4 regions of the Streptomyces sp. NPDC043867 genome follow, and region 1 is predicted to be linked to each of the others. Evidence: riboswitches for the same ligand, from Rfam matches in the RefSeq annotation. Region 1 holds a riboswitch; each other region holds the start of a gene.
What was found. A riboswitch is a leader RNA that binds a small molecule or an ion and turns the genes downstream of it on or off. The one in region 1 is predicted to bind cobalamin.
Positions count from the first base shown of each region.

Region 2: another riboswitch for cobalamin. It lies ahead of nicT (Nickel transporter NicT); the one in region 1 lies ahead of AC069T_RS22930 (cobalamin biosynthesis protein).
Region 3: another riboswitch for cobalamin. It lies ahead of AC069T_RS18255 (ribonucleoside-diphosphate reductase subunit alpha); the one in region 1 lies ahead of AC069T_RS22930 (cobalamin biosynthesis protein).
Region 4: another riboswitch for cobalamin. It lies ahead of AC069T_RS02215 (CbtB domain-containing protein); the one in region 1 lies ahead of AC069T_RS22930 (cobalamin biosynthesis protein).

Region 1 is NZ_JBWKDS010000023.1:79,785-86,765, forward strand. It holds gene cobN (cobaltochelatase subunit CobN) at 1-139, opposite strand, end outside; gene AC069T_RS22925 (cobyric acid synthase) at 136-1,680, opposite strand; gene AC069T_RS22930 (cobalamin biosynthesis protein) at 1,677-2,630, opposite strand; cobalamin riboswitch at 2,738-2,878, opposite strand; gene AC069T_RS22935 (hypothetical protein) at 3,018-3,239, opposite strand; gene AC069T_RS22940 (inorganic phosphate transporter) at 3,252-4,505, opposite strand; gene AC069T_RS22945 (class II aldolase/adducin family protein) at 4,795-5,526, shown strand; gene AC069T_RS22950 (alpha/beta hydrolase family protein) at 6,492-6,981, shown strand, end outside.
Region 2 is NZ_JBWKDS010000006.1:53,000-59,980, reverse strand. It holds gene AC069T_RS07965 (TetR family transcriptional regulator) at 179-841, opposite strand; gene nicT (Nickel transporter NicT) at 1,009-2,100, opposite strand; cobalamin riboswitch at 2,129-2,367, opposite strand; gene AC069T_RS07955 (ArsR/SmtB family transcription factor) at 2,447-2,806, shown strand; gene AC069T_RS07950 (cell division protein SepF) at 2,941-3,330, shown strand; gene AC069T_RS07945 (AAA family ATPase) at 4,057-5,154, shown strand; gene AC069T_RS07940 (nucleotide pyrophosphohydrolase) at 5,151-5,483, shown strand; gene AC069T_RS07935 (hypothetical protein) at 5,604-5,744, opposite strand; gene AC069T_RS07930 (DUF6099 family protein) at 5,683-6,150, shown strand; gene AC069T_RS07925 (LLM class F420-dependent oxidoreductase) at 6,415-6,981, shown strand, end outside.
Region 3 is NZ_JBWKDS010000016.1:134,647-141,627, forward strand. It holds gene AC069T_RS18250 (ribonucleotide-diphosphate reductase subunit beta) at 1-271, opposite strand, end outside; gene AC069T_RS18255 (ribonucleoside-diphosphate reductase subunit alpha) at 271-2,667, opposite strand; cobalamin riboswitch at 2,796-2,954, opposite strand; gene AC069T_RS18260 (GNAT family N-acetyltransferase) at 3,019-3,531, opposite strand; gene mctP (monocarboxylate uptake permease MctP) at 3,608-5,218, opposite strand; gene AC069T_RS18270 (DUF3311 domain-containing protein) at 5,215-5,478, opposite strand; gene AC069T_RS18275 (GntR family transcriptional regulator) at 5,657-6,421, opposite strand; gene AC069T_RS18280 (extracellular solute-binding protein) at 6,851-6,981, shown strand, end outside.
Region 4 is NZ_JBWKDS010000002.1:54,517-61,497, reverse strand. It holds gene metX (homoserine O-acetyltransferase MetX) at 1-168, opposite strand, end outside; partial or broken gene AC069T_RS02235 (bifunctional o-acetylhomoserine/o-acetylserine sulfhydrylase) at 165-1,525, opposite strand; gene AC069T_RS02230 (DUF6479 family protein) at 2,245-2,619, opposite strand; gene AC069T_RS02225 (four-helix bundle copper-binding protein) at 2,760-3,125, shown strand; gene AC069T_RS02220 (histidine phosphatase family protein) at 3,224-3,946, opposite strand; cobalamin riboswitch at 4,072-4,232, shown strand; gene AC069T_RS02215 (CbtB domain-containing protein) at 4,270-4,491, shown strand; gene AC069T_RS02210 (CbtA family protein) at 4,517-5,290, shown strand; gene AC069T_RS02205 (TetR/AcrR family transcriptional regulator) at 5,345-5,995, opposite strand; gene AC069T_RS02200 (acyl-CoA dehydrogenase family protein) at 6,297-6,981, shown strand, end outside.

The DNA.
Region 1 (6,981 bases):
CGTCCGCGCCCGCGACGAGCGCGGGCAGTTCCCCGGCGACGTCGACGCGGTTCGGGTTGCCGATCCGGTACGCGGCGCCGGAGGCCCGGGCCGCCAGCAGATCCGTGTCGGCGGTGGACAACAACAACACTGTGCTCATGCGGGTGCTCCCGGTGGGATGAAAGGCAGTCCTGTCGGAGCGCCCGACTCGATGAGCCGCCACAGCGCGTCCGTGTCCGCGTGTTCCTCGATCAGATCGCCGAGCAGGTCCAGTTGCTCCTCGCGCAGCGTGGCGAACGACGTGCCGGCGGCCGGCACGAAGCGGCGGCCCGCGGCGGCCGCCACCTCCCGCAGGAAGGCGCGCCGGAACCCGTCCGACTCCAGCGAGCCGTGCCAGTGCGTGCCCCAGACGGCGCCGACCCGGCAGCCGTCCAGGAAGGGTTCGCCGCCGGTGACCTCGGCGACCCCGTGGTGGATCTCGTAGCCCTCGACGTGCTCGCCGAGCGCCTCGCCCACGGGCCGCGTGAGGGTCTTCTCCCGCGCGAACCGCACGCGCACGGGCAGCAGTCCGAGCCCGTCGACGTGCCCCGCCCGCGACTCGACGTCGTCCTCGATGTGCTCGCCGAGGGCCTGGAAGCCGCCGCAGATCCCGAGCACCGGACGCCCCTCGGCGGCCCGCCGGGCGATCGCGTCCGCGAGGCCGCGCTCCCGCAGCCACTGAAGGGCCCGCACCGTCCCCCGGGTGCCCGGTACGACGACGAGGTCGGCGTCGGCCAGTTCCTCCGCCCGGTCCACGAACCGCACCACGACGCCCGGTTCCGCGGCGAGGGCGTCGACGTCCGTGAAGTTGGACATCAGCGGGACCGCGCAGACCGCGACCCGCAGCACGTCCTCGCCGACGGGCGGCGCCACGACGGACTCCCGGACGGTCCCGCGCAGCGAGACCCTCCCCCACGCTCGGCTTCGCTCGCGCGGGGGGACCCCCAGGCCGTCCTCCTCGTCGATGCCGAGGCCGTGCCGGAAGGGCAGGACGCCGTACGAGGGGCGGCCGGTGAGACCGCGCAGCATGTCGAGCCCCGGCTCCAGCAGGGACACGTCGCCGCGGAACTTGTTGACCAGGAACCCGGCGACGAGCGCCTGGTCCTCGCGGCTCAGCAGCGCGACCGTGCCGAAGAACGAGGCGAAGACGCCCCCGCGGTCGATGTCCCCGACCACGAGGACGGGCAGCCGCGCGTTGCGGGCGATGCCCATGTTCACGATGTCGGTACGGCGCAGGTTGATCTCGGCAGGACTGCCTGCCCCTTCACAGATCACCGCGTCATACGTGCCCCGCAACCGAGCCAGGCAGTCCAGCACGGTCCCGAGCAGTGCCTCCTGGCGGCCCCCGTGGTAGCCGCGCGCACTCATCTCGCCCACCGGCTTCCCCATGAGCACGACCTGGCTGCTGCGGTCGCTCCCAGGCTTGAGCAGCACCGGGTTCATCAGCGCGGTCGGCTCCACGCGGGCGGCCTGCGCCTGCATGGCCTGCGCCCGCCCGATCTCCGCCCCCTCGCGCGTGACGAACGAGTTGAGGGACATGTTCTGCGCCTTGAAGGGCGCCACCTTCACGCCCTGGCGCACCAGCCACCGGCAGATCCCGGCGGTCACCACGCTCTTGCCGGCGTCGGAGGTGGTGCCGGCGATCAGCAGTCCGCCGCTCATCGGGTACGCCCCTTCGTGAGTCCCTGCGTGAGCAGCCGCCCGGCGACGCACACGCCCAGCGCGAGCCCGCTCACCCGCCGGGACAGCCGTACGGCCCGCTCGATGTCGCCGACGGCCACGGCCCGCCCGGCGCCGTTCAGCACGGGCCGGTGCTCGACCCGCCCCCCGTACGAGAGGGTCCCGCCCAGCCGTACGCCCAGCGCCCCCGCGAAGGAGGCCTCCACGGGACCGGCGTTGGGGCTCGGGTGTCTGGCGGCGTCGGCACGCCAGGCGCGCACGGCACCGCGCGGATCACCGCCCGCGACGGCCGCGAGTACGGCGGTCAGCCGGGCCCCCGGCCAGCCGGCGACGTCGTCGAGCCGCGCGGAGGCCCACCCGTAGCGGCGGTACCTGCTGGACCTGTGCCCGACCATCGCGTCGAGCGTGTTCACGGCCCGGAAGGCGACGAGCCCGGGCACGCCGCCGACGGCGCCCCAGACCAGGGCGCCCACGACGGCGTCGGAGGTGTTCTCGGCGACGGACTCGACCACGGCCCGGGCGATCCCGTCGGCGTCCAGCGCCTGCGGATCCCGCCCGCACAGGTGGGGCAGCCGCTCGCGGGCGGCGTCGACGTCGCCGGCGGCCAGTGCACCGCCGATGGTCCCGGCCTCCCGGCCGAGGGAGGTGCCCCCGACGACGGCCCAGGTGGCGGCAGCGGTCAGCGCGACGGAGGCGGCGGGGGAGGTGCGCACACGGCGGCTCGCGAGGGCCGCGAGAGCGGCGGCGCCACCGGCGCAGACCGCGGTGTGCAGCGCGCCCCATCCGCGGTGGTCGCGCCACAGCACCCGTTCCACGGCGCCCGCGGCCCGCCCGAACGCGGCGACCGGGTGCCCGCGGCGGGGATCGCCGAGGAGCAGGTCGCCGAGGAGGCCGGCGGTGGCGCCGTACGCGAAGACGCGATCGGCACGCACGGGCTCAGCCCGCCGTGGGGTGCGGCAGCACCCTCGTACTCGTCAGGACCCGCAACGGGCAGCCGCGCATGGCGATATGTCCTCACTCAGGGTGTCCGCGCCCTGGTTCGAAGAGACCGGCGGTGAGAGTTCCTGGCTCCCGGGGGCGTTCTTCCCCGGTGACAGTGGCGGGACCGCGCCGGATTCGCACCGGCTTCCTCTCCTGCCGCCGTAGTTGGCTCCGGCAGTCCACCACGGGGTCAGAACAGCCGTCAACTTGCTGTTGACCTGCGAAGGGAGAGTGTGCGAAGCCCCACACGCAGGTGGGGTGCGGGACGGTGTTCCGTCCCGCACCCCACGTGAAGTGATGCCGCGTTGTTCGGTTTTTGTCGGGTTTCAGCCCGGTCGTCAGGCGACGATCAGGTAGATGCCGTACGCCACGGCCGCCGCGCACGCGGCGAAGCAGGCGTACGCGCCGGTCACCGCGAGGGCGGCGGAACCGCCCCGGGTGGCCCCGGACTCGCGCTTGGAGAGGCCGACGATGCCGAGGGTGAAGAGGCCGACGAGGGCCACGGTGACCACGAGGCTGGCTCCGAAGACGGAGCCGAGGGCTGCCCAGTCGATGTTCATGCTGTTCGTTCCTTAGACCGTGGCCGGGCGGGTGGGCTCGGTGGTGGTGCCGGCGTCCGGGGCCGGGATGGTGGCCGTCAGACCGAGGTCGGCCGTGGCGACCGGGCCGGCCGGCGGCGGGGTGACCGCGGCGATCGCGGCGGTCACGACGCCCGCGGGCTCGGCCTGGCCGTCGTTGACGTTGGCCATGGTGACCGGCTGGCGGCGCGAGAGCGTCCAGATGACACCGGCGCCGGCCACGAGCAGCACGCCCGTGGTGACGATGCCCCAGGTGCCCTGCTGGGTGAGGAACTCGGCACCGGCGCCGACGAGGCCGGCGGCCGGCAGGGTCAGGCCCCACGCGATGAACATGCGGCTCGCGGTCGACCAGCGGACGACCCCGCCCTTGCGGCCGAGGCCCGAGCCCATGACGGCGCCGGAGCAGGACTGCGTGGTGGAGAGCGAGAAGCCCAGGTGCGAGGAGGCGAGGATGACCGTGGCGGCGCTGGTCTGGGCGGCGAAGCCCTGCGGCGGCGCGAGGTCGGTGAGGCCCTTGCCCATGGTGCGGATGATGCGCCAGCCGCCCAGGTAGGTACCGAGCGCGATGGCCATGCCGGCCGCGACGATGACCCAGGTGGGAGGGTTGGAGCCCGGCGCGAGGACACCGCCGGTGACCAGGGCGAGGGTGATGATGCCCATGGTCTTCTGCGCGTCGTTCGTGCCGTGGGCAAGCGACACCAGGCCCGCGGAGGCGATCTGGCCTGCGCGGTACCCCTTGGCGGTCGCCTTCTCGTCGGCGCGGTTGCCGATCCGGTACGTCAGGCGCGTGGCCAGCATCGCGGCCAGTCCGGCGACGACCGGCGCGGCGACCGCGGGGATGAGCACCTTGGTGACGACGGTCGAGCCGTTCACCGACGACCAGCCGGCCGACATGACCGCGGCGCCGATGAGGCCGCCGAAGAGTGCGTGAGAGGAGCTGGAGGGCAGACCCAGGAGCCAGGTCAGCAGATTCCACAGGATGGCGCCGACGAGGGCCGCGAAGATGACCTCCGTACGGATGCCCTCCTCGTTGATGATGCCGCCGGAGATGGTCTTGGCGACCTCCACGGAGAGGAAGGCGCCGACGAGGTTCAGCGCGGCGGACATCGCCACCGCCGTCTTGGGCTTCAGAGCGCCGGTCGAGATGGTCGTCGCCATCGCGTTGGCAGTGTCGTGGAAACCGTTCGTGAAATCGAACACGAGAGCGGTGACGATCACGATCCCGAGGAGAAGCGTGATGTGTTCCATTTACCCAGGCTTCTGTTGGACGTCAGTGGCAATTGGAACGTAGGCAACCAGGGTGAACGGAAGATGAACTGGGGCGGGCAAGGTGGTGACCCGATCGGCGTGGCGCCCCTCCGCTTGTGTGGAATCGGCACCCAAGGCGTCACGCGGCAGGCGGAATCCTGGGCCCCCTGGCCCCGCGCGAGGTGTCGCAGCCCGCGCGGGGGCCCGTCGAGGAGATTCTGGTCACTCGGGCGGCGACGACGCTCGTCCTCGCCGCCGGACAGGACGCCCGCCCTGGGAGGATCGCGCCATGGCTGAGCAGCGGCGGGACGCACGGGACGACCGGTCCGGACGGGAAGGGCCCCGGGACGCGGGGGAGCGGCACGCGCCTGACCCCGAGGAGCGGCTGGCGGAGGCCTGGCGCGAACTCGTCGCGACGGCCCGCCGCGCGGTGGCCGACGGGCTGGTCGTCGGCACGTCGGGCAATGTCTCGGTGCGCGTCGGGGACACCGTGCTCGTCACGCCCACGGGGGTGCCGTACGAGCGGCTGACACCCGCCGACCTCGTCGGAGTCGACCTCGACGGCCGCCAGGTGCGCGGGTCGCTGCTGCCGACGAGCGAGCTGCCCATGCACCTCGCGATCTACCGCACCACCGACGCGCGTGCCGTCGTGCACACGCATGCCGTCCACGCGACGGCCGTCTCGACGCTCGTCCGCGAGCTGCCGCTGATCCACTACGTGTCCGGCACGCTCGGCGGACAGGTCCGGGTCGCCCCGTACGCGACGTACGGCACCGAGCGGCTGGCCGAGTACATGCTCCGGGCCCTCGTCGACCGCTCCGCCTGCCTCCTGCAGAACCACGGCACGATCGCCTACGGCACCACGCTCGCCCAGGCCTACGACCGCACCGCCCAGCTGGAGTGGATGTGCCGCGTCTGGCTGACGGCCTCGTCCGTCCCCGGCCTCACCCCCACCCTCCTGACCCCCGCACAGGCCGCGGAGGCGACGGCCCACCTGTCCCACTACGGCCAGCCGGAGTAACCCGCCGCGACGGCGTTCGGCCGGGCCGGACGTACCCGGCGGTGCCGAGCCACCCCCGCCCAGGGAGCCCCGCCCGGGCGGGGCGTTCCTCCCGCCGCGACGGCGCTCGGCCGAGGCGGACGTACCCGGCGGTGCCGAGCCACCCTCCGCCCCGGGAGTCCCGCCCGGGCGGGGCGTTCCTCCCGCCGCGACGGCGCTCAGCCGAGGCGGACGTACCCGGCGGTGCCGAGCCACCCAGCCCCGGCGGGCGTTGCCGCCGTACCGAGGCGGGGGTACGAATCTTCCGCCGCGACGGCGTTCGGCCGAGCCGGACGTACCCGGCGGTGCCGAGCCACCCAGCCCCGGCGGGCGTTGCCGCCGTACCGAGGCGGGGGTACGAATCTTCCGCCGCGACGGCGCTCGGCCGAGGCGGACGTACCCGGCGGTGCCGAGCCACCCCCGCCCAGGGAGCCCTGCCGGGGCGGGGTGTTCCTCCCGCCGCGACGGCGTTCGGCCGAGGCGGACGCATCGCGCTGGCGAGCCACCCAGCCCCGGCGGGCGTTGCCGCCGTACCGAGGCGGGGGTGCGAATCTTCCGCCGCGACGGCGTTCGGCCGAGCCGGACGTACCCGGCGGTGCCGAGCCACCCCCGCCCCGGGAGCCCCGCCCGGGCGGGGTGTTCCTCCCGCCGCGACGGCGCTCGGCCGAGGCGGACGCATCGCGCTGGCGAGCCACCAGCCCCGGCGGGCGTTGCCGCCGTACCGAGGCGGGGGTACGAATCTTCCGCCGCGACGGCGCTCAGCCGAGGCGGACGTACCCGGCGGTGCCGAGCCACCCCCGCCCCGGGGGGCCCCTCCCCGCCGGGCCGGCCCCAGGCCGGGACAGCGCCCCCGGCCCCGGCGGGCGGAACGCGGCTCCCGAGGCGGGCGGGAAACGCCGAGCCCCCGCCCGCTGGCCGAGAGCGGGCTCCCCCGGGAGACTGGACCGGTGCGCACTGTCAAAGCGACGGCCGCCGCCGTCACCGTTGCCCTTGCCGCCGGCGCGGCATCCGTCGCCGCCGGCCGGTTCGCCAGCGATGCCGCGCTGAAGGCACCACCGGGCCGGCCCCTGCCCTCCGAACCCCGCCTCACCGTGCACTCCACGGCCGCGGGCCAGATCGCGCTGACCCGCGGCCTGGCCTCGCTCCGCCCCGGCACGTACGGGCTGGGCGGCGACGGCTCCCACGCCGTCGTCGGCCCCGTCCTGGACACCGCCCCGCACCCCGCGGACACCGTCGTACGCCGTCTGGAGCGCGTCACCCACGGCACCCTGAAACCCGGCGACAAGGTGTGGCTGACCCCGAACCTCCACGTGGGCGACCCGAGCGCCGCCCTCGGCCTGGAACACGTCGACGTCGACATCCCAGGCGAGCTGGGCCCCCTGCCCGCCTGGTTCGTGCCCGGCGCCCGCGACACCTGGGTGATCACCGTGCACGGCC
Region 2 (6,981 bases), on a different contig from region 1:
GGGGCGGTGGCGTTGTTCTGGGGCGCATCGGCGTCCAGCACGTCCGCCGCGATCCCGATTCCCGGGTGGAACACGATGTCATCTCCCTGCGCTCGGCCGGAATCTGATGTGCTCGGATCGCCGTGCACGAGCGACAGGTTATGGCACTCAGTGCCAGCCGTAAAGGCACTCCGTACCCTCAATCCGTCCAGGCCGACTCGATCTCCTGGACCACCCGCCACATCGGGACCCCGCGCCGGGCCACGACGACCACCACGTCCCCGCCCTCCCGGCGGGTGCCCGGTTCGTCCGCCCCGAAGGTGCGCCGCACATAGCGCAGTGCCCGGTCCACCCGGGCGTCGGCGTCCCCCTCGCCGTCCGCCCGCAGCCAGGACCGCAGCGCGTTGTTGTGGGCCGCGACCACGGCCGCGGCGATCACGTCCGCCTCCAGGGTTCCGTCGCGCCGGCCCGCGAAGCGGGTGCGCAGGTGGTCGGCGAGGGCACGTTCGTAGCGCCAGACCACGGAGAGCTCGTACGCACGCAGTCCGGGCACCCGCCTGGTCAGCCGGTAGCGCTGCACCGAGAACGTCGGATTCTCGGCGTACATCCGCAGCACGAGCCGGGCCGCGTCGCAGACCCGCTCGACCGGGTCCGCCGGACCGGAGCCGGAGTTCAGGAACTCGGTCATCTCGGCGAGGCAGCGCTCGTGGTCCGGGAAGACCACGTCCTCCTTCGACGGGAAGTACCGGAAGAACGACCGCCGTCCCACCCCGGCCAGCGACACGATGTCGTCGACCGTGGTCTGTTCGTAGCCGCGTTCGAGGAACAGCCGGAACGCCGCCGCGACCAGCGCGTCGCGCATCGGGGGTTTCGGGGCGCCCGCCCCGGCCGACGGGCTCCGGCGGGGAGTCTCACTCATGCGGGGAAACTAGCACCGGAGATCACGTATGACACTAAGTGCCTGCGAGGGAGGGGACTGAGTGTCATTTCGGTGGGTGTCCCCGGAGGGCTTGGCCCTCGTCCCCGGCGTCAGCCTCCGTCGGCCGGGCGCACCGCCCACCGCTGCTCGACCCTGGCCAGCCGCCAGTAGGCGAGCGCGGCGGCCCACACGACCACGAACAGACCGACGATGATGAAGCCCACGTTGTCTAGGTCGAGACCGGCGATCCAGCCCGTGACCGCGTCCCGCAGGTCGAGCCGGTCGTGCAGGACGCCGACCAGTTCGATCGTGCCGATCAGGAACGCCACCGCGATCGACAGACCGGTGATGGTGAGGTTGTAGAACACCTTGCGCACGGGATTCGAGAAGGCCCACTGGTAGGCGAAGTTCATGAACGTGCCGTCGAGGGTGTCGAACAGGCTCATGCCCGCGGCGAACAGCAGCGGCAGGCACAGGATCGCGTACCAGGGCAGCCCCGCCGCGGCGCCGCTGCCCGCCATCACCATCAGCGTCACCTCCGTCGCGGTGTCGAAGCCGAGGCCGAAGAGGAAGCCCAGCGGGAACATCTGCCCCGGGCGGCTGATGGACTTGGTGAAGCGGCCGAGGATCCGGTTCATGAACCCCCGTGAATCCAGGTGTCCTTCGAGTTCCTTCTCGTCGTACGTCCCCGCCCGCATCGCGCGAAAGACCCGCAGGATGCCCAGCAGGGCCACGAGGTTGAGCGCGGCGATGAGGTAGAGGAACACGCCCGAGACGGTCGTACCCATGACGCCGAGCACCTGGTGCGTGCTCGACCCCTCGTTCATGATCCGCCCGGCCAGCTGGGTGCCGCCCGCGATGAGCGCCGCGAGGAGGACCACCACGCTGGAGTGGCCGAGCGCGAACCAGAACCCCACCGACACCGGCCGCTTGCCGTCGGCCATCAGCTTGCGCGTCGTGTTGTCGATGGCCGCTATGTGGTCGGCGTCGAAGGCGTGCCGCATGCCGAGCGTGTACGCGGTGACGCCGAGGCCGATGCCGAACGCCTTGGAACCGACCTCGTAGTGCGCCGGCACGACCAGCAGGAAGAGCACCCCGAACGCGACGACGTGCAGGGCGGCGATCACCGCCAGCAGGCCGGCGGTACGGACGGTGTCCTCGCGTCGCCATCGGAAGGCGGCGGGCCCGGTGGGCAGGGTCATGCGGTCACGCTCCAGCACCTCGTGGATCACTTCGTGAGATGCCGTGGCCGGTCTCCTGGCTCGCGGGTACCTCCCGCACGAGCCGAAGCCGGGTGTGGCGGAGGGTCGACGCGCTCGCCCCTGCCTTCCCGGCCGTCCGGCCAGTGGCGCCGCCCTGGAGCGGCACGGGACGGGAACTCCCCGATCACAGTGGCGAGGGCCGCTCCGGACTGAGCCCCTGAAAGGCTGTCACCGGTCTTCCCGAACACCACGGCCCGCCAACCTTAGGTGCCGCCCGTCAACCGCTGCAAGCCTGCACAGTTGCGCAGGTATCGAAGATCACAGTGCCGCCTGGAAGAATGCCGTCATGCATCTCGTCCCCGCCGACCGTGCCGACCGGCGCACCATCGACGGCCACCGGGTCTGCGACGCCGTCGCCGCCATCGGCGAGCCCGCGGCCGTACGCGCCTGGGCCGACCGCTTCTCGCTGCTCGCCGACCCCGGCAGGCTGGCGCTCCTGCTGGCGCTGCACCGGGCCGGGCCCCTGGCGGTGTCCGACCTGGCGATCGCGACCGGCATGAACGACCCCGCCGTGTCGCAGGCGTTGCGCCTGCTGCGGACGGCCGAGGTCGTCGTCGGCGAGCGGGAGGGACGCGTCGTGCGGTACCGCCTGACGGACGGGCCGGTCGCCGCGCTGCTGGCGCACTGCGGTACGGGTATCGCCTGATTCCGGACGTGCTTCCGCGAGCCGTGCCGCAAGGAGAGCTGTCGCGGACCGTGTCGCTGTTCGGCCGAACGGGTGACCATGGGTAAGAATTGCCTGGTGCAGACAACCATGGCGAGCCAGGGCGGGGATGGCCAGTGAACAGCCACGACGTCACCGATGAACAGTGGGAAGGGCTCGCCCAGGTCGTTCCGTTGCGCGGCCGGGACGCGTGGCCGTCGGCCGTCGGCCACCGGTCGATACCCGAGGCCCCGACCGAGGCGCGGCGCCGCTTCGTGGTCCTGCGGGTCAACGTGTTCGCGGACGCCCGTGAGGTCGCCGAAACACTGATGGGCGGCACCCCCGTGCTGCTCGACCTGACGGGCGCGGAGACCGATGTCGCCAAGCGGGTACTGGACTTCAGCACGGGCGTGGTCTTCGGCCTGGCGAGCGGGATGCACCGGGTCGACCGGAACGTGTTCCTGCTGACGCCGCCCGGTACCGAGGTGCAGGGGCTGATGGAGAGCGCGGGGGTCCCCGGGCTGTGACCGGGGGTGACGTCCCCGGGGTGGCCGGCGTCCCCGGGGACGCCATCAACGGGCGTGATCCCTCGAACGAAGGAAGATCGCCCGGCCGGAACGGTTCGCCTGGCGGCGGAGTCCTACCGTCCGGATATGACCGCGTCACCTCTGCCGCCGCTGCCGGCCCCGTCACCCTTGCCGGCCTTACCGTCCCCGGCGTCCCCCGCGTCCCCGGCGTCCGCGCCGTCCGCGCCGTCCGCTGAGCATCGGACGTCCGCCGGACACGGCACGGATGCCGGACACCGCACGTCCGCCGGACACCACACGGATGTCGAGGCCCGCCCGGATGCCGGGGTGCGCCTTGGCACCGGGGCTCGCCCGGGCGTCGGGGTGCGTCCGGACACCGGGGCCCGCCCGGATGTCGGGGCCCGCCCGGATGTCGGGGCCCGCCCAGGCACCGGCGTATGTCCGGACCGGCCCCTCGGCGCGGAGCCGGACACATGGGAGCGCGCTGCCGAGCCGGAGAGGCGGGAACGGGTTCCCGAACCGCGTGCCGCGGCCCCCGGGATCCTCGCAGCGCCCGTGGCGGCGCCGGGTGTTCCCGAGACGGCGCCGCCCGCGCCGAGAGCCCCGCACACGCGGCCGGACCGGCCGAGCGCGCCGCCCGCGCCGAGCGCCCCGCACACGCGGCCGGGCCGGCCGAGCGCGCCGCCCGCGCCGAGCGCCCCGCACACGCGGCCGGACCGGCCGAGCATCACGCGCCTCCGGCTCTCCGCCTTCGCGGGACACCGCGGCGCCGCCTTCGAGCTCGGGCCGCTGACACTCTTCGCGGGTCCCAGCGGCAGCGGCAAGTCCACGGCGCTGCGGGCGTACGAGGCACTGGCGCGGCTCGGCGGCGGGGCCGAACTGGGCGAGGTGTTCCCGGACCCGGCGGCCTGCGTTCCCGAAGGGGTCCGCCCGGACGCCCAGCGCCGGCGCGGTTTCCGTATCGGCTGTACGGCGGACGGTCCCGAGGGCCCCGTCCGCCTCGACCTCGCCGTACAGGCCGAGCCCGAACTGCGCATCGTCGGCGAACGGCTGACGGCGGGCGGCCTCGTCCTGCTGGAGACGGCGCTGCGGGATCCGAGCCGCTCCGTCGTCCAGGCGGCCTGGCACACGGCGGGCGCGTCGCCGGTCACCCGGGGCCCGCTCCCCGACGACCGCCTCGGTACCGCGCTGCTGCCCCTGCGGGTCGCGGGCAAGACCGACGGCCAGCGCCAAGTGCTCGCCGCCGCCGAGCAGATGGTGATCGCCCTGCGCTCCGTCTTCGCCTGCGACCCGCAACCCCCGTCCATGCGCGCACCCGTGCCGGCCGGCGGCGGGCGCCTGCTGCGCGGCTGTGACAACGTCGCCGATGTCCTCTGGCGGACCAGGACCGAATGCGCACGGCGCCACGGGCTGCTGGTGGCCGCGGTCCGGGCCGGCTGCGCGGGCCCGGTCGCCGAGCTGCTCGCCGAGCCGCTGCCCGACGGCGGGGTCCGCGGGCTGCTCGACCGGGGTGACGGCCGCCGCACGCACCTGGGACTGCTGGGGGACGGCGAGTTGAGGTATCTCGCGCTGGCCCTGGTGCTGCTCACCGGACCCGGGGTGCTGGAGGTGGACACCGCCGGAGAGGTCCCGGCGGCGCTGCAGACGCTGACGGTGCTGGCCGACGGCTTCGACCGTTCGCTTGATCCCCGGCAGGCCGGGGAACTCCTGCGGCTCGCGGCGCGGATGTGCGAGAGGGGACACATCCGGCTGGTGGGGGCCGTGAGCGACGCGTCGGGGGCCGCGGAGGTGGTCGGGGCCACGGTGGTAGACCTGGGGGCGTGACGGAACTGGACGTGTCGTACTTGCAGCGCCGGCTGGCCGGGTTCGCGGCCGCGCGGAACTGGCAGCCCTACCACACCCCCAAGAACCTGGCCGCCGCGCTCAGCGTGGAGGCGTCCGAACTGGTCGAGATCTTCCAGTGGCTGACGCCTGAGGAGTCGGCCCGGGTGATGGACGACCCGGACACCGCGCACCGCGTGAGCGACGAAGTCGCCGACGTGCTCGCCTATCTGCTCCAGTTGTGCACGGTGCTCGGCGTGGATCCGCTCGCGGCACTCGACGCGAAGATCGACCGCAACGAACGGAGGTTCCCGCCCCCGGAGGGCCGCTGACTGGCTCACGGGCCTTCACGCCCCACTCCGTCAATCACTCTCAGTAGTGGTCAAGTTGTCCACAGCCGATTCTGTGTCCACAGATTTCGGGCTACCTCTGGCTTTTCGTCCCGCGTGCCCTCACTCTGGGTAGTGGACGGCGGAGTTCGGGCAGACGTGCGAGAGCGCGTCGGACAGACGGGGGCAGCGCATGGATGCGATGCGGCTCATCGTGACGAGCAGGCGTGCCCTGGCGGGAAGCGGCGAGGTGCCGGAGATCATGAGGGAGGTGTGGCAGGCGCAGGCCCTGGCGCAGGCGATCGGCAGTCGCCTCGCCGTGTCCGGTCCCCCGGAATTACGCGGTGAGGCCCTGGGGCTCACGGAGTTGGCGGGCAGAGGCTGCGGCGTCCTGGACGCGCCGTCGCTCGGCGTGGGTGACCTGCGGGCCGCCCGGCTCACCGACCTGGGCGATGCCCGGCAGACCCTCCTCGATCTCGGGTGTCTGCTCGGCGAAGTGGGCATCGCGCTCGTCGGCATCGCCTGCGCGGCCGACGACGAGGGGACGTACTGGCAGTGCATGGAGGCGATCGACGCGGCGGACGAGTCCCGTGACCGGGTGCTGGAGATGCTGCGGCGCCTCGCGGTCCGGGAGGAGGAGATGGTGGAGCGGGACCGCGCGGCGGGATGAGGGGCCGGTGCGGCTTGCCGGCCGGGGCGGGGCGGGAGGTCTCCCCGGCCAGTAGCCCCGGCGGGCGGGCCGCCGGGAGTGACGCGCCGGTGACGGGTGCCCGGCGGTCCGGCTCCGCCCGAGCCGACGATCACCGGCGAACCGGGTCGCTGCCGCGGACCCGCACCGCACCCGGGGCCGACCGGTTCTCACCCGGCCGGGGGCGGGCGCGGCCGGCGGGACCGGCGGAGTCGGCCCCCCCGTTCGACCGTGCAGGATGGAGGCATGGATCTGCGCATCTTCACCGAGCCCCAGCAGGGCGCCACCTACGACACGCTGCTCACTGTCGCCAAGGCCACCGAAGACCTCGGCTTCGACGCCTTCTTCCGCTCCGACCACTATCTCCGCATGGGCGAGGCCGACGGGCTGCCCGGGCCGACCGACGCCTGGATCACCCTGGCGGGGCTCGCCCGCGAGACCAAGCGCATCCGGCTCGGCACGCTCATGACCGCCGGCACCTTCCGGCTGCCCGGCGTGCTCGCCATCCAGGTCGCGCAGGTCGACCAGATGTCGGGCGGCCGGGTCGAACTGGGCCTGGGAGCGGGCTGGTTCGAGGAGGAGCACAAGGCGTACGGCATTCCGTTCCCGAAGGAGAAGTTCGCCCGCCTGGAGGAGCAGCTGGCGATCGTCACGGGACTGTGGGCGACGGAGGTCGGCGCGACCTTCGATCACCACGGCACGTACTACGACCTCACCGGCTCGCCCGCGTTGCCGAAGCCGGCGCAGGCGAAGATCCCCGTGCTGATCGGCGGCCACGGCGCGACCCGCACGCCGCGCCTCGCCGCGCAGTAC
Region 3 (6,981 bases), on a different contig from region 1:
GGGAGTTGATGTGCTTGTACAGCGTCAGCACCAGGTTGTTCGCGACGATCGAGTCACCCGTCGCGAAGAACGCGACGAGGCGGCCGATCATGTGCTGCTCGCCCTGGGACAGCTTCGCCAGGTCGGCGACGTCCGAGTGGAGGTCGACCTCCTCGACGGTCCAGGTGTTCTTGATCGCGTCCCGGTAGCGCTCGTAGAAGTCCGGGTAGCGCATCGGGCGGAGCGTCAGCTCGAAGCCCGGGTCGAGCAGGTTCTTGGTCTCGCTGGACATCACTGGCAGGCCTCGCAGGACTCGGGGTTCTCAAGGGAGCAGGCGACGGCGTCCTCGTCGGGTACCGCCTGTACGGCGACGGCGTCCTCGTCGGGGACCGCCTGCACGGGGACGGGGGTCTGCGCCCGGGCGGCGCGGGCGATGCGGGTCGCCGGACGTGAGCGCAGGTAGTACGTCGTCTTCAGGCCCGACTTCCAGGCGTACGCGTACATCGAGGAGAGCTTGCCGATGGTCGGCGTCTCCAGGAACAGGTTCAGCGACTGGGCCTGGTCCAGGTACGGGGTCCGGGCGGCGGCCATGTCGATCAGCGCGCGCTGCGGGATCTCCCAGGCCGTGCGGTACAGGTCGCGCACCTCCTGCGGCACCCGGGTGAAGCCCCGCACGGAGCCGTTCGCCTCGCGCAGCGCCTCCCGGGTCTGCGCGTCCCACACGCCGAGCCGCTTCAGCTCCTCCACCAGGTAGGAGTTGACCTGGAGGAACTCGCCGGACAGCGTCTCGCGCTTGAACAGGTTGGAGACCTGCGGCTCGATGCACTCGTAGACACCCGCGATGGAAGCGATCGTCGCGGTCGGCGCGATGGCGAGCAGCAGCGAGTTGCGCAAGCCGACGGCCGCGATCCGCTCCCGCAGGGCCGCCCAGCGCTCCGGCCAGACCGGCTCCACGGCGTAGTGGTCGGGGTGCAGGACACCGCGGGCGGTGCGGGTCTTCTCCCAGGCGGGGAGCGGGCCGTTGCGCTCGGCGAGGTCCGCGGACGCCTCGTAGGCGGCCAGCATGACGCGTTCGGCGATCCGGGTGGAGAGCTGCTTGGCCGCGGCGGAGTCGAAGGGCAGCCGCAGTTTGAAGAAGACGTCCTGAAGGCCCATCGCGCCGAGGCCCACCGGGCGCCACCGGGCGTTGGAGCGGCCTGCCTGCTCGGTCGGGTAGAAGTTGATGTCGACGACCCGGTCGAGGAAGGTCACCGCCGTGCGGACGGTCTCGTCCAGCCGCTCCCAGTCGATGTCCCCGTCGACGACGAAGGCGCCGAGGTTGACCGAGCCGAGGTTGCAGACCGCGGTCTCCCCGTCGTTCGTGACCTCCAGGATCTCGGTGCACAGGTTCGAGGAGTGGACGGTGTGGCCCGGCTCCGCCGTCTGGTTGGCGGTGCGGTTGGCGGCGTCCTTGAACGTCATCCAGCCGTTGCCGGTCTGCGCCAGGGTGCGCATCATCCGGCCGTACAGGTCGCGGGCGGGGATCGTCTTCCTGGCCAGCCCCGCCTCCTCGGCCCTGCGGTACGCGGCGTCGAACTCCTCGCCCCACAGGTCGACCAGCTCGGGCACGTCGGACGGCGAGAACAGCGACCAGACGCCGTTCGCGTCGACCCGGCGCATGAACTCGTCGGGGATCCAGTGCGCGAGGTTGAGATTGTGCGTACGGCGGGCGTCCTCACCGGTGTTGTCGCGCAGCTCCAGGAACTCCTCGATGTCGGAGTGCCAGGTCTCCAGGTAGACCGCGGCCGCGCCCTTGCGCCGGCCGCCCTGGTTCACCGCGGCGACCGAGGCGTCCAGCGTCTTGAGGAACGGCACGATGCCGTTGGAGTGCCCGTTGGTGCCGCGGATCAGCGAACCGCGGGAGCGGATGCGGGAGTAGGACAGGCCGATGCCGCCGGCGTGCTTCGAGAGGCGGGCCACCTGGTGGTAGCGGTCGTAGAGGGAGTCCAGCTCGTCCAGCGGGGAGTCGAGGAGGTAGCAGGACGACATCTGCGGGTGCCGGGTGCCGGAGTTGAACAGCGTGGGGGAGGAGGGCAGGTAGTCGAGCCGGCTCATCAGACCGTAGAGCGCGGCCACTTCGTCGACGGCGCGGGAGGTGTCGTCCTCGGCGAGACCGGAGGCGACGCGCAGCATGAAGAACTGCGGGGTCTCGATCACGCGCCGGGTGATCGGGTGCCGGAGCAGGTAGCGGCTGTGCAGGGTGCGCAGGCCGAAGTAGCCGAAGCGGTCGTCGCCCGCGACGTCGACGAGCGTGTCGAGGCGTGCCGCGTGCAGGCGGACGAACTCGGCGGTGCGGTCCGCGATCAGTCCCTCCCGGTGCCCGACGGCGACCGAACCGGAGAAGGACGTGACGCCCTGCGACGCGGCCTCGGCGGCGATGCTGAACGTCAGCAGCCGCGCGGCCAGGCGTGAGTAGACCGGGTCCTCGGAGATGAGTCCCGCCGCGGCCTCGGTGGCCAGTTCGCGCAGCTCCGCCTCGTCCGCCCGCGCGGACCGGCCGCGCAGTGCGGCGGCGGCGACCCGGCCGGGGTCGGCGTCGGGGAGGTCGGCGGTGAGGTCGGTCAGGGTCCGCAGCAGCGCGGCACCGGGACCGTCCGGCTGGGCCGATGTCGCGGGCGGTGTCGCCGGATCGGCTGGCGCGATGGTCACGTGGGGCTCTCCCTCGCTCGGCACGGGGCCTTCGGGAGGGCAGCGGGGCACACGTCGTCCCGCACGGGTACGCGTGCGTCCACCGGCCCATTCCACGAGGCCCGGACGTCTGGGCACCCGGACCGGACGGACCGGGCGCACTGCCGGCAGGTCCTCGGACTGACCGTGTGCGCGAACGCGCACAAGTACACCGTTGCGGGACAGTTCCGGATTCGCACCGGATTCCCCTGCGGCGACAGCGAGCATGAGCATACATCTTGTGCCGGGCCGCCGAGGCGCCCCCACATGTTGTGTCGTGTCGGCTCCGGAGGGTGGCAGTCGGCGGGGAGGCCGCCGTCGGCACCGCCGCTGTCAGAGCGTCAGCTCGTACGTCAGCAGCAGGATGTCGTCGAGGTCCGGGACCGGGTTCCAGTCGCGTGCGGGGGCCCGGGTGAAACCGAGCCGCTCGTAGACGCGATGGGCGGCGCGCATGGTGCGCTGGGTGGAGAGCACGACGCGGAAACACCCCTCCGTGGTCCGTGCGCGGTCGATGCACGCCCGCACCAGGGCCTCGCCGGCGCCTCTTCCACGCGCCTCACGGGCGACCGCGAGCATGCGGATCTCGGCCTCGCCGGGGCCCGCGAGCTCGGCCAGGGCGCTGCCCGCCGACGGCACATGGGTCACGCCGCCGAGCACCGTGCCCTGCCGGTCGACGGCGACGAGGACCTCGGCCGCGGCGGCGCGCCGCGCGACGTCCCGCAGGTGCACCAGGTAGCCGTCGCTCTCCCCGAAGTCGAGCAGGCCGTCCCCGAGATACGCCTGCGCGGTGATCTCCCCGAGCGTCTCGTACTCCTCGGGCCTGGCCCGTCTGATGAGGATGTCCATGCGGCCGAGTCTGCCGGAAACGGACGACGACGGGCCGCCGGTTCTCCCCGGCGGCCCGTCGTCCGACGCGCGGGACTCAGTGGGCGGCGCCCGCCGTGGCCGTCGGGAGTTCCGTCCGGACACCCGGGTCCCCGGCGTCCGCCGTGTAGTCCGCGGGCGAGGTCTCGTCCACACCGTCGGGGGCCTTCGCCGCGCGCAGGACGAAGGTCAGCACCACCGTCACCACGACGTTCAGCACGAAGGCCGTCAGACCGATGTAGCCGATCTCCCCGATGCCGGGGATCTCCTTGGAGCTGCCGCCGAAGTGCTTCTGCGTCGGGGAGGCGACCCCGTACGCGGCGAGGGTGCCGTAGGTCATGCCGACCGCCCAGCCCGCGAGGAGCGCCCAGCGGTGGAACCAGCGGGTGAACAGGCCGCCGACGAGCGCCGGGAAGGTCTGCAGGATCCAGATGCCGCCCAGCAGCTGGAAGTTGATCGCGACGGTCTTGTCCATGGTGAGGACGAAGGCCAGCGCACCCACCTTCACCAGCAGCGAGACCAGCTTGGAGACCTGGGTCTCCTGCTTCGGTGTGGCGTCCGGCTTGATGAAGTCCTTGTAGATGTTGCGGGTGAAGAGGTTCGCCGCGGCGATCGACATGATCGCCGCCGGCACCAGCGCACCGATGCCGATGGCCGCGAAGGCCACACCCGCGAACCAGTCGGGGAACATCGTCTCGAAGAGCTGCGGGATCGCCAGCTGCCCGTTCTCCACCTTCACCCCGGCCGCGATCGCCATGAACCCGAGCAGGGCGAGCAGGCCGAGCATCAGCGAGTACAGCGGCAGGATCGTGGTGTTGCGCCGGATCACCTCACGGCTGCGGCTGGACAGCGTCGCGGTGATCGAGTGCGGGTACATGAACAGCGCCAGCGCCGAACCGAGGGCGAGCGTGGCGTACGTCCACTGCCCGGCCTCGGCGGGCACGATGCCGCCCGCGCCCGCGGCCGTGTACTTGTCGCCCGCCGCCTTGAAGATCTCGTCGAACCCGCCGAGCTTGATGGGGATGTAGATGATGGCCACCGCGATCACGATGTAGATCAGGGTGTCCTTCACGAACGCGATCAGGGCAGGCGCCCGCAGGCCCGACGAGTACGTGTACGCGGCCAGCACGCCGAACGCGATGAGCAGCGGCAGGTCCTTCACGAACCAGTTGGTGTTCTCACCGCCGCCGACGCCCATCACGTCCAGCACCGCCTGGATGCCCACGAGTTGCAGCGCGATGTAGGGCATCGTGGCGAGGATGCCGGTCACGGCCACCGCCAGCGACAGCCCCTTGCAGCCGAAGCGCCCGCGCACGAAGTCCGATGTCGTCACATAGCCGTGCTTGTGCGAGACCGACCACAGCCGCGGCAGGAACGTGAAGATCAGCGGGTAGACGAGGATGGTGTACGGCACGGCGAAGAAGCCGGCCGCGCCCGCGGCGTAGATCGCCGCGGGTACGGCGACGAAGGTGTACGCCGTGTAGAGGTCGCCGCCGAGCAGGAACCAGGTGACCCAGGTGCCGAACGACCGTCCGCCCAGGCCCCATTCGTCGAGGCTGTGCTCGACCTCGGCCTTGCGCCAGCGTGCGGCGAGGAAGCCCATGACCGTGACGGCCACGAAGAAGAAGATGAAGACGCCGAGGGCGACTCCGTTCACGCCGTCCTTCACTTCGACGCACCCCCGCCCCTGGGCGTACGGCCGCGCTGGTCACGCTGCCAGAGCTGGTACGCGGTCATCGTGAGCAGCGTGGAGATGAGCACCCACAGCATCTGGTACCAGTAGAAGAAGGGGATCCCGATGAACGTCGGGTCGGTCTTCGCGTACGAGCCGACCCAGAGCATCGCCACGAAGGGTGCGACGAGACAGAGGGCGATCACCACACGGACCGGTGTCACCACCGGTGGCTTCACTTCGGGCACATCTGACATTCGGCGGCTCCGTCCCCTCGCTGATCACCTGTGCAACGCGCAGGCAATCTAGGCGACGGTGTCACGCACACGGAACCCCCCGTCCGCATATCGGTCCCCACCGGCGGGTTCCCGGTGGGCAAACGCCCGGAGGGGGCCTTTTTGCGCACCTGTGAAGGCGCCCGCGTCGAGCCCGCGGTCAGTCCACCGGGCGCTTGAGGCGGGCCACGAACTTGTACCGGTCGCCCCGGTACACCGAGCGGACCCACTCCACCGGTTGGCCGGTCCTGTCCAGCGAGTGGCGGGAGAGCATCAGCATGGGCAGCCCGACGTCGGTGCCGAGCAGCCCGGCCTCGCGCGGGGTGGCCAGCGAGGTCTCGATGGTCTCCTCGGCCTCGGCCAGGTGGACGTCGTACACCTCGGCGAGCGCGGTGTAGAGAGAGGTGTACTTGGCGAGCGAACGCCGCAGGGCGGGGAAGCGCTTGGCGGACAGGTGGGTCGTCTCGATCGCCATCGGCTCGCCGCTCGCCAGCCGCAGCCGCTCGATGCGCAGCACGCGCCCGCCCGCGTTGATGTCGAGCAGCCCCGCGAGCGTCTCGTCCGCCGTGATGTAGCCGATGTCCAGGAGCTGCGAGGTGGGTTCGAGGCCCTGGGCCCGCATGTCCTCGGTGTACGAGGTGAGTTGGAGCGCCTGCGAGACCTTCGGCTTCGCGACGAAGGTGCCCTTGCCCTGGATGCGTTCCAGCCGGCCCTCGACGACGAGTTCCTGCAGCGCCTGGCGCACGGTCGTGCGGGAGGTGTCGAACTCGGCGGCGAGGGTGCGCTCCGGCGGCACCGGCGTGCCGGGCGGCAGTGTCTCCGTCATATCGAGCAGGTGCTTCTTCAGACGGTAGTACTTGGGCACGCGCGCGGTACGGATGGGCGCCCCACCCTCGTTCTCCGCACTGCTGACGTCGGTGCTCATGCTCTGCCTTCCCGGCTCCGGATGCCGAAGCGACCGACCCTGTCCGGTCGGTCACGGCTCACATCGTGGCACGGCTCGGTGTGCGAGAGGCCCCCGCACGCTGCGTGATCCCCTCTATATACCGTCGGGGTTCGTGTTGGTCTAGTCCATCGCGCCGGGGCGGTGCTCGTGGCGCCACGCGGGACGCCCGGTTCGTGTGGCCGCAACCCCCCTGTCCGATCTGCCACTTGAGCAATGAAAGGTCCCTGCATATGTCGGTCCCGTAACGGAGGCCGAGCGGGACTTCCTCACCCTTGACACCCCTCTAGGTCTAGGCCAAGCTCCCGGTACTGGTCTACACCATTGGTCCAGGTCCCGGCCCCACGGGCAGTACTCGTCACAGGTCACCGCGGTGGGCAGGGGGGTTATGACATCCCTGAGGAGGGTGGCGTGAAGCGCAAGCTGATAGCCGCGATCGGTATCGCGGGCATGATGGTCTCCATCGCGGCGTGCGGGGACAGTGACAAGGACTCCGGGGGCGGCAAGGGCGGCGCGGAGGCCAAGGAGCTCACCGTCTGGCT
Region 4 (6,981 bases), on a different contig from region 1:
CCCCCAGGTCTCGAACGCCAGCCGCACACCCTGCAGTTCACCGCCCGCCTCCAGGGACAGCGGCTTCCCGCGGACGTGCCACTGGCGCCGTCCGGCCGGGTCCCCCTCCCGCCACGCCCCGGAGGCCGGCGGGAGGGGGACCCGGGAGGTCGCCGGCACGGTGTTCAGGACGCGCCCTTCGCGGCGCGGAAGCCGGCCTCCAGGTCCGCCTTGAGATCGGCGAGGTTCTCGATGCCGACCGACAGGCGCACCAGCCCCGGCGAGGTCCCGGTCGCCGCCAGGCCGTCCTCGTCGAGCTGGCTGTGCGTCGTGGACGCCGGGTGGATGATCAGGCTGCGTACGTCACCGATGTTGGCGAGATGGCTGAACAGCTCGACCGCGTCCACGAACCGCTTCCCTGCCTCGACACCGTCCCGCAGCTCGAACGCCAGCACCGCGCCCGCGCCCCGGGGAAGGTAGCGCTGCCCGGCCTCGTACCACCGGTTGGACTCGAGCCCCGGATAGTGGACGGCCGCGACCTCGTCGCGCTGCTCCAGCCATTCGGCCAGGGCCTGGGCGTTGGCGGAGTGCCGCTCGATGCGCAGGCTGAGCGTCTCCACTCCCTGGAGCAGCAGGAAGGCGGAGTGCGGCGACAGCGCGGGCCCGAGGTCGCGCAGCAGCTGCACCCGCAGCTTGATCGCGAAGGCGCCCGGACCGAGCGCGGGCCAGTACCGCAGCCCGTGGTAGCTGGGGTCCGGCTCGGTGAAGTCGGGGAAGCGCTCGGCGTGCGCACCGAAGTCGAAGGTGCCGCCGTCCACGACGACACCGGCGATCGTGGTGCCGTGCCCGCCGAGGAACTTGGTGGCCGAGTGCACGACGATGTCGGCTCCGTGCTCGATCGGCCGCAGCAGGTACGGGGTCGGCACCGTGTTGTCCACGATCAGCGGGACACCGGCCTCGTGGGCGACGTCCGCGACCGCCCGGACGTCGAGGACGTTGCCGCGCGGATTGCCGAGCGTCTCGGCGAACAGCGCCTTGGTGGTCGGCCGGATCGCCGCCCGCCAGGCCTCGGCGTCGTCCGGGTCGTCGACGAAGGACACCTCGACGCCGAACTTCGGCAGGGTGTGGCGGAACAGGTTGTAGGTGCCGCCGTAGAGGGACGTACTGGAGACGATGTGGTCACCGGCGCCCGCCAGCGTCAGGATCGCCAGGTCTCGGCGGCCTGCCCGGAGGCGAGGGCCACGGCGGCGACCCCGCCCTCCAGCGCGGCGATGCGCTGCTCGAAGACGTCCTGCGTGGGGTTGTGGATGCGCGTGTAGATGTTGCCGGGCTCGGCGAGCGAGAACAGGTCCGCGGCGTGCCGGGTGTCGCGGAAGACGAACGAGCTGGTCTGGTAGATCGGCACCGCCCGCGCCCCGGTCGTCGGGTCCGGCACGGCACCGGCGTGGACCTGCTTCGTCTCGAAGGACCAGGCCGGGGTGTCGGGTCCCGCCGGTTCCTCCTCGGGCGTGTGACCTGCGGTGACGGAGTCGATCGGCTGGCTCATGGTTCTCCCTTGTGCGGCGTGCGGAGACACGCGCGGTGTACGAGTGCAGACGTGCGTGGAGGCACCGCGGGGCTGCGTGCCGCACCTTCGGCCGGGCGGCGGGCAGCACGGATGCGGTGGGGGAGGAGGGGCGATCAGGCGGCGGAGGCACCCGGGGGAGACAGGCCGTGGTGGTGACACGCATGAGGTCGACGTGGCGCCGGCTCACGAGCACGGTCGCCCGTCCGGACCGCCACCGTCCGTCGGGCGGGGCGGGCACGGCACGTGAGATGAGGGGCGGGCGGCACGTCCCGGAGCGCACGGGGACGTCGTCCGCGTACGCGACCCAGGTGACGACGATCTCGTCCGCCGACGGCTGGGACGCACGGACCCGCCGGTGCTCGACAGGGGCGTGACGGGGGGCCGGTTCGGCGGACATCAGCTCGCGCGGCCGGACCGCGGCGGCGGCGTTCCAGCTCTCGGACTCCCACGGGAGGGTGGCGGACGACGGCAGGCTCATGGTGCTTCCCAGCGGGAGGAGGGCGCGGGGTGCGGGCCCCGTGGACCTGCATGGTCACCCCGGCCGGGTGCGCCCGTCCTCTCCCTCGGCCCGTTGTTCGCAGAACGGAAACAGCGCGTTCGTGAAGGCGTGACGGTGACCGGCCGCGCGTCGGCCGGTCACCGGGCGACGGCTCTCCCCGCGGCCCGCGGGGGACCGGGGAGGGAAGAGCGGGCCGCGGTCAGTGGGAGCCGGAGCCGCCACTGCCGAAGGAGCCGCTGGAGCCCGCGCTCCACCGGCGTCGTGTGGTGTCCCCGCTCGGCTTCGAGGCGATGTTGCCGTGGGCCGCCAGTTGGTACGGGGTCAGACGCTGACTGCTCCGGGGCACCTCGTCGGGCTCGCGGTTCTCGTAGACCTCGAACACCGGACCGTTCGCGGGCGGCTTCGGCTGTTCGTCGGCCCGCGGGCGCGGCGGCTCCTCGCGGCGGACCCGGCTGCCCATCCACATGGCACCGCCCAGCAGCGCCACGACGGCCAGACCGATCACCAGCGGCGCGAAGCCGGCCACCAGACCGCGGTTCGCGCTCGCCGCCATGTCGTTCACCAGTAGGTTCATGGTGCATCCGTCCCTTGTGGGGTTTTTGTCCCGCGAGTACCCCTCGCCCCCCGCGTGAATCGGGCGGGTCACGCCGGCCGGAGTCCGCGAGAGCAGCGTTTGACAAGGGCGACCGCGGCTACTCGGGGCGGGTGACCTCGATGACATCTGAGCAGGAGCTCTTCCGGTTCCTGGAGGACCGCTTCGCGTGCGCGCAGTCGTGTGCGGAGTGTGCGCGGGCGTGTGCTCTGCGTGCGAGCCTCGTGGACCCGGACGGGCCGAAGGAGCAGGAACTGGTACGCCGCAGGGGCGTCATGTGCGCGGAGGTGTGCGACGCGACGTGCCGCATGCTGTACGAGCAGTCGGGCCTGGACGAGGCGGGCATACGCGTCCAGCTGGAGTGGTGCCGGGACGTCTGCCTGGAGTGCGCCGACGTCTTCGACGACCACCCCGGTGCGCAGGGCAGTGCGAAGGCCTGCCGTGAGTGCGCCCAGGCCTGCATGGACTTCATGGCCACCCTCCGCTGAGGGGGCGGGCCGGCACGCCGCCGGCACCCGCGGGCACGCTGGGCGGCCCGGGCGCCGACGGTACCGGCGGCCTGCCGGGCACCACATCGTTGCGGGTCTCAGTCCGCGTCACGTGGGCGCGGGTGCCGGTCCGCGCCGCACCGGTGCTGGTCTCGGTCCGCGTCACGCCGGTGTGTTTCCCGGTCGGCGATGCCCGGTTCCGGGTCTTTGTGGGGCTGGGGCTGCTGGAGCAGGCCCGGGGCAAAGCCGTCCCGGCCCGGCAGCGGGCGTCCGGCGCGCACGTTCCAGCGGTTCGAGCGCCCGCTGAGCTCCGTGACGGTCAGCGGCGGTACGTCGATCCGCCAGAACGCGGACTCTGGCGCCCCGAGAGCCCGTACCAGCGCGGCCCGTACGACCTCCGGCTCCACCACGGCGACGACACGCCCCGCGTGCTCCGCGGCCCTGTCCAGCCAACGGGCGACCCGGTCGCAGAAGTCCCGCACCGACTCCCCGCCGTGCGGAGCGGACCCCGGGTCCGCCAGCCATCGCGCCACCGCGTCCGGTTCCTCCGCGCCCACCTCGTCCAGCGTCGCGCCGCGCCAGCGGCCCACGTCGAGTCCGGCGAGCTGCGCCACCTCGACCGCGTCAAGACCGAGCGCGCCGGCGGTGTCCCGGCAACGCACGCTGGGGGAGACCCACCGCTCGCCCGCGGCCGTGAACGTGCCCGCGGCAGCCCGGGCGAGCCGCAGTCCGCGGGCGTCCGCGGGACAGCCGTCGTCGAAGCGGGCCTCGCGGAGCGCCGCGCTCGACGCTGCTGAGATCAAGGTCACTCGGGTCGTCATGGATCCGCTCTCGTGATCGAAATGCCGCCGCGCCCGCGGCCGAACGCCGTGCGCAGAGCGGGAGTTGGCCGTGGTCCTGAGCCGCGGGGCGCACGCTGTGCCTCCCGTGCGCCCTTGGCCCGGCCTCCGCTTCGCGGTACGGTCTCGACGATATTGACGACGGTACGGCGGAAGCCCGGTGAGAATCCGGCACGGTCGCGCCACTGTAATCCCCGCAAGAGCCGCGCCCGCCAGGGGTGGTGAAGGCAGGGCAAGTCAGACCCGCAGCCGTCGTCCTGTGCACCACCACGATGGGACGCGAGTTCCCCAGGAGGTCCTGCCACATGGCGCAGTCCGTCGCTCAGCCGACCGCCACCCCCACCGCCGTTCCCGCCAAGCTGCCGATCGGCGCGATCGCTCCCTGGGCGGTCTTCTTCGGCATCCTGATGCTGGTCCTGCTCTACTTCGTCGGCGCCGAACAGGGCGCCACCGCGCTCGTCTCCGGCGAGAACGTGCACGAGTGGGTGCACGACGCCCGCCATCTGCTCGGCTTCCCCTGCCACTGACGGCGACGAGGAAGCGTACGAGTCGATGAACTCAGCAACAGTCGGAAAACTCCTGGTGCGCGGCATGCTGGCGGGTCTCGCCGCCGGCCTGCTCGCCCTCACCGTCGCGTACTTCCTCGGTGAGTCCCGCGTGGACGCCGCGATCGCCTACGAGGAATCCCACGCGCACCACCACGAACACGGCGTGGAGACGGTGACCCGCACCATGCAGTCCACCGGGGGTCTGGCCACCGGCGTCCTCGTCTACGGCATCGCCTTCGGTGGCATCGCCGCCCTCGCGTACTGCTTCGCCCTCGGACGGATCGGCCGCTTCGGGCCCCGGGCGAGTGCGCTGCTGCTGTCGACGGCGGGCCTGGTCGCGGTCTACGTCGTGCCGTTCCTCAAGTACCCGGCCAACCCGCCGTCCGTCGGTGACGCCGACACCATCGGCAAGCGGACGACGCTGTACTTCCTCATGGTCGTGCTCAGCGTGCTGCTCGCCGTCGCGACCGTGATCCTGGGCAAGCGCCTCGCACCACGGCTGGGCAACTGGAACGCCACGCTGGCCGCCGGGGCGTTCTTCGTCGTCGCCGTCGGCCTGGCGTACGCGTTCCTCCCCGCGGTCGACGAGGTGCCGAGGGACTTCTCGGGCACCCTGCTGTGGCAGTTCCGGCTCGCGGCACTGGCGATCCAGCTGACGCTGTGGACCTCCTTCGGGCTCGTCTTCGGCGCACTGGCCCAGCGGCTGGCGGTGCCCGGGACCGCCCCGGTTCAGGGCAGGGAGGAGAAGCCGGTGACCGCGGCACCGGTCGCTCCCTGAGCGTGCGCAGATCACGGCGGGCCCCGGCCGGGGCCCGCCTTCTCGTGCCCGGCGTCAGCCCGGCCGGGCGGAGCCGTCCGCGGCCCCCGGGGCCTTCGCGCGCGAGGGCCGGGCGAGGCGTTCGAAGCCGTCCAGCATCGCGGTGAGCCCGGTGTCGAACTGCTCGGCGGGGTCGCCCGCGCAGTCCTCCGCGCCGGGGCGCAGCACGGCCAGGCTCAGCGCGTGTCCCACGGTGAACTCCCGCAGACAGCGGGCGATGCGGCCCGCCCGGGCGGGCCCGAAGCCCGCGGCGCCGGCATGGTCGACGAGCCGCGCGCAGGCGTCCGTCGCGGCGGGCGAGCGCACGGGATGCGTCGCGAACACGGCGACGGCGTGCGGATGGGCGAGCAGCGTGCGCCGCAGCCGCCGACAGTACTGCTCGGCCACCGCCCGCCAGGAGCCGCCCCAGGGCAGCGAGTCGAAGTCCACCTCCTCCAGGAGGAGTTCGGCGACGCCGTCGAAGAGCGCGTCCTGGTCCTCGAAGTAGCGGTACGCGGTCATCGGGTCCACACCGAGTCCCGCGCCGAGCTTGCGCATCGAGAAGGCGCGCAGCCCGTTCACGTCGATCAGCGCCAGCGCCGCCGCGGCGATGCGGGCACGATTCAGCGCCGGTCTGGCGGAGGGGGCCGACGGTCCGTCCTCCGCTTCGTGTCTGTCGGTCTTCATGGTGCGCCGGTCCAGGTTCGTGTTCGGGCCGTTTCCTGCACTTCCGGGAAAACCGGCGGGCCAGCCGGTTTCGGGGTCTCCCCGCATGCTACGTCCGGCGGGTCGTCCAGGGCATCTGCCGTAGGGCGACGGCAGTGCCGGGGGTGTGAGCGGGCCGCGGGTTCGGGGCAGCGCCGGGGGTGTGGGCGGCCGCGGGTTCTCCGACGCGTCCTCGGCATTCCCAATTTCTGGAACGCGTTCTACTGTGTGCGCCGTCAAGTCCGGGTGGGACCCGTCGATCCACTGGGAGCCGGGAGGCGCCGTGCATCTCCAATACACGCCCGAGCAGCAGCGGTTGCGGACCGAACTGCGTGACTACTTCGCCCGGTTGGTACCGGACAACGCCTACGCGCGCCACGGCGAACCGGCGACGCGGAAGCGCTTCTACCGCGAGACCATCCGCAGGCTCGGCGCGGACGGCTGGCTCGGCGTGGGCTGGCCGAAGGAGTACGGCGGACGCGGGCTGAGCCCCATGGAGCAGTTCATCTTCTTCGACGAGGCGGCCCAGGCGGGCGCCCCCCTGCCGTTGATGGCGCTGAACACGGTCGGCCCGACCCTCATGCGGTTCGGCACGGACGAGCAGAAGACGTACTTCCTGCCGAAGATCCTCTCCGGGGAGATCGACTTCGCCATCGGCTACAGCGAGCCCGACGCGGGCACGGACCTCGCCGCGCTCAGGACGAGAGCCGTACGGGAGGGGGACGAGACCACCGGCCACTACACCGTGGACGGCCAGAAGATCTGGACGACCAACGGCGACACCGCCGACTGGATCTGGCTCGCCGTACGCACCGACCCGGACGCGCCGCCGCACAAGGGCATCACCATGCTGCTCGTGCCGACGTCCGACCCCGGCTACTCCTGCACCCTCATCAACACCCTCGCCTCGCACGACACCACGGCGAGCTACTACGAGAACATCCGCGTCCCCGCCTCCCGCCGGGTCG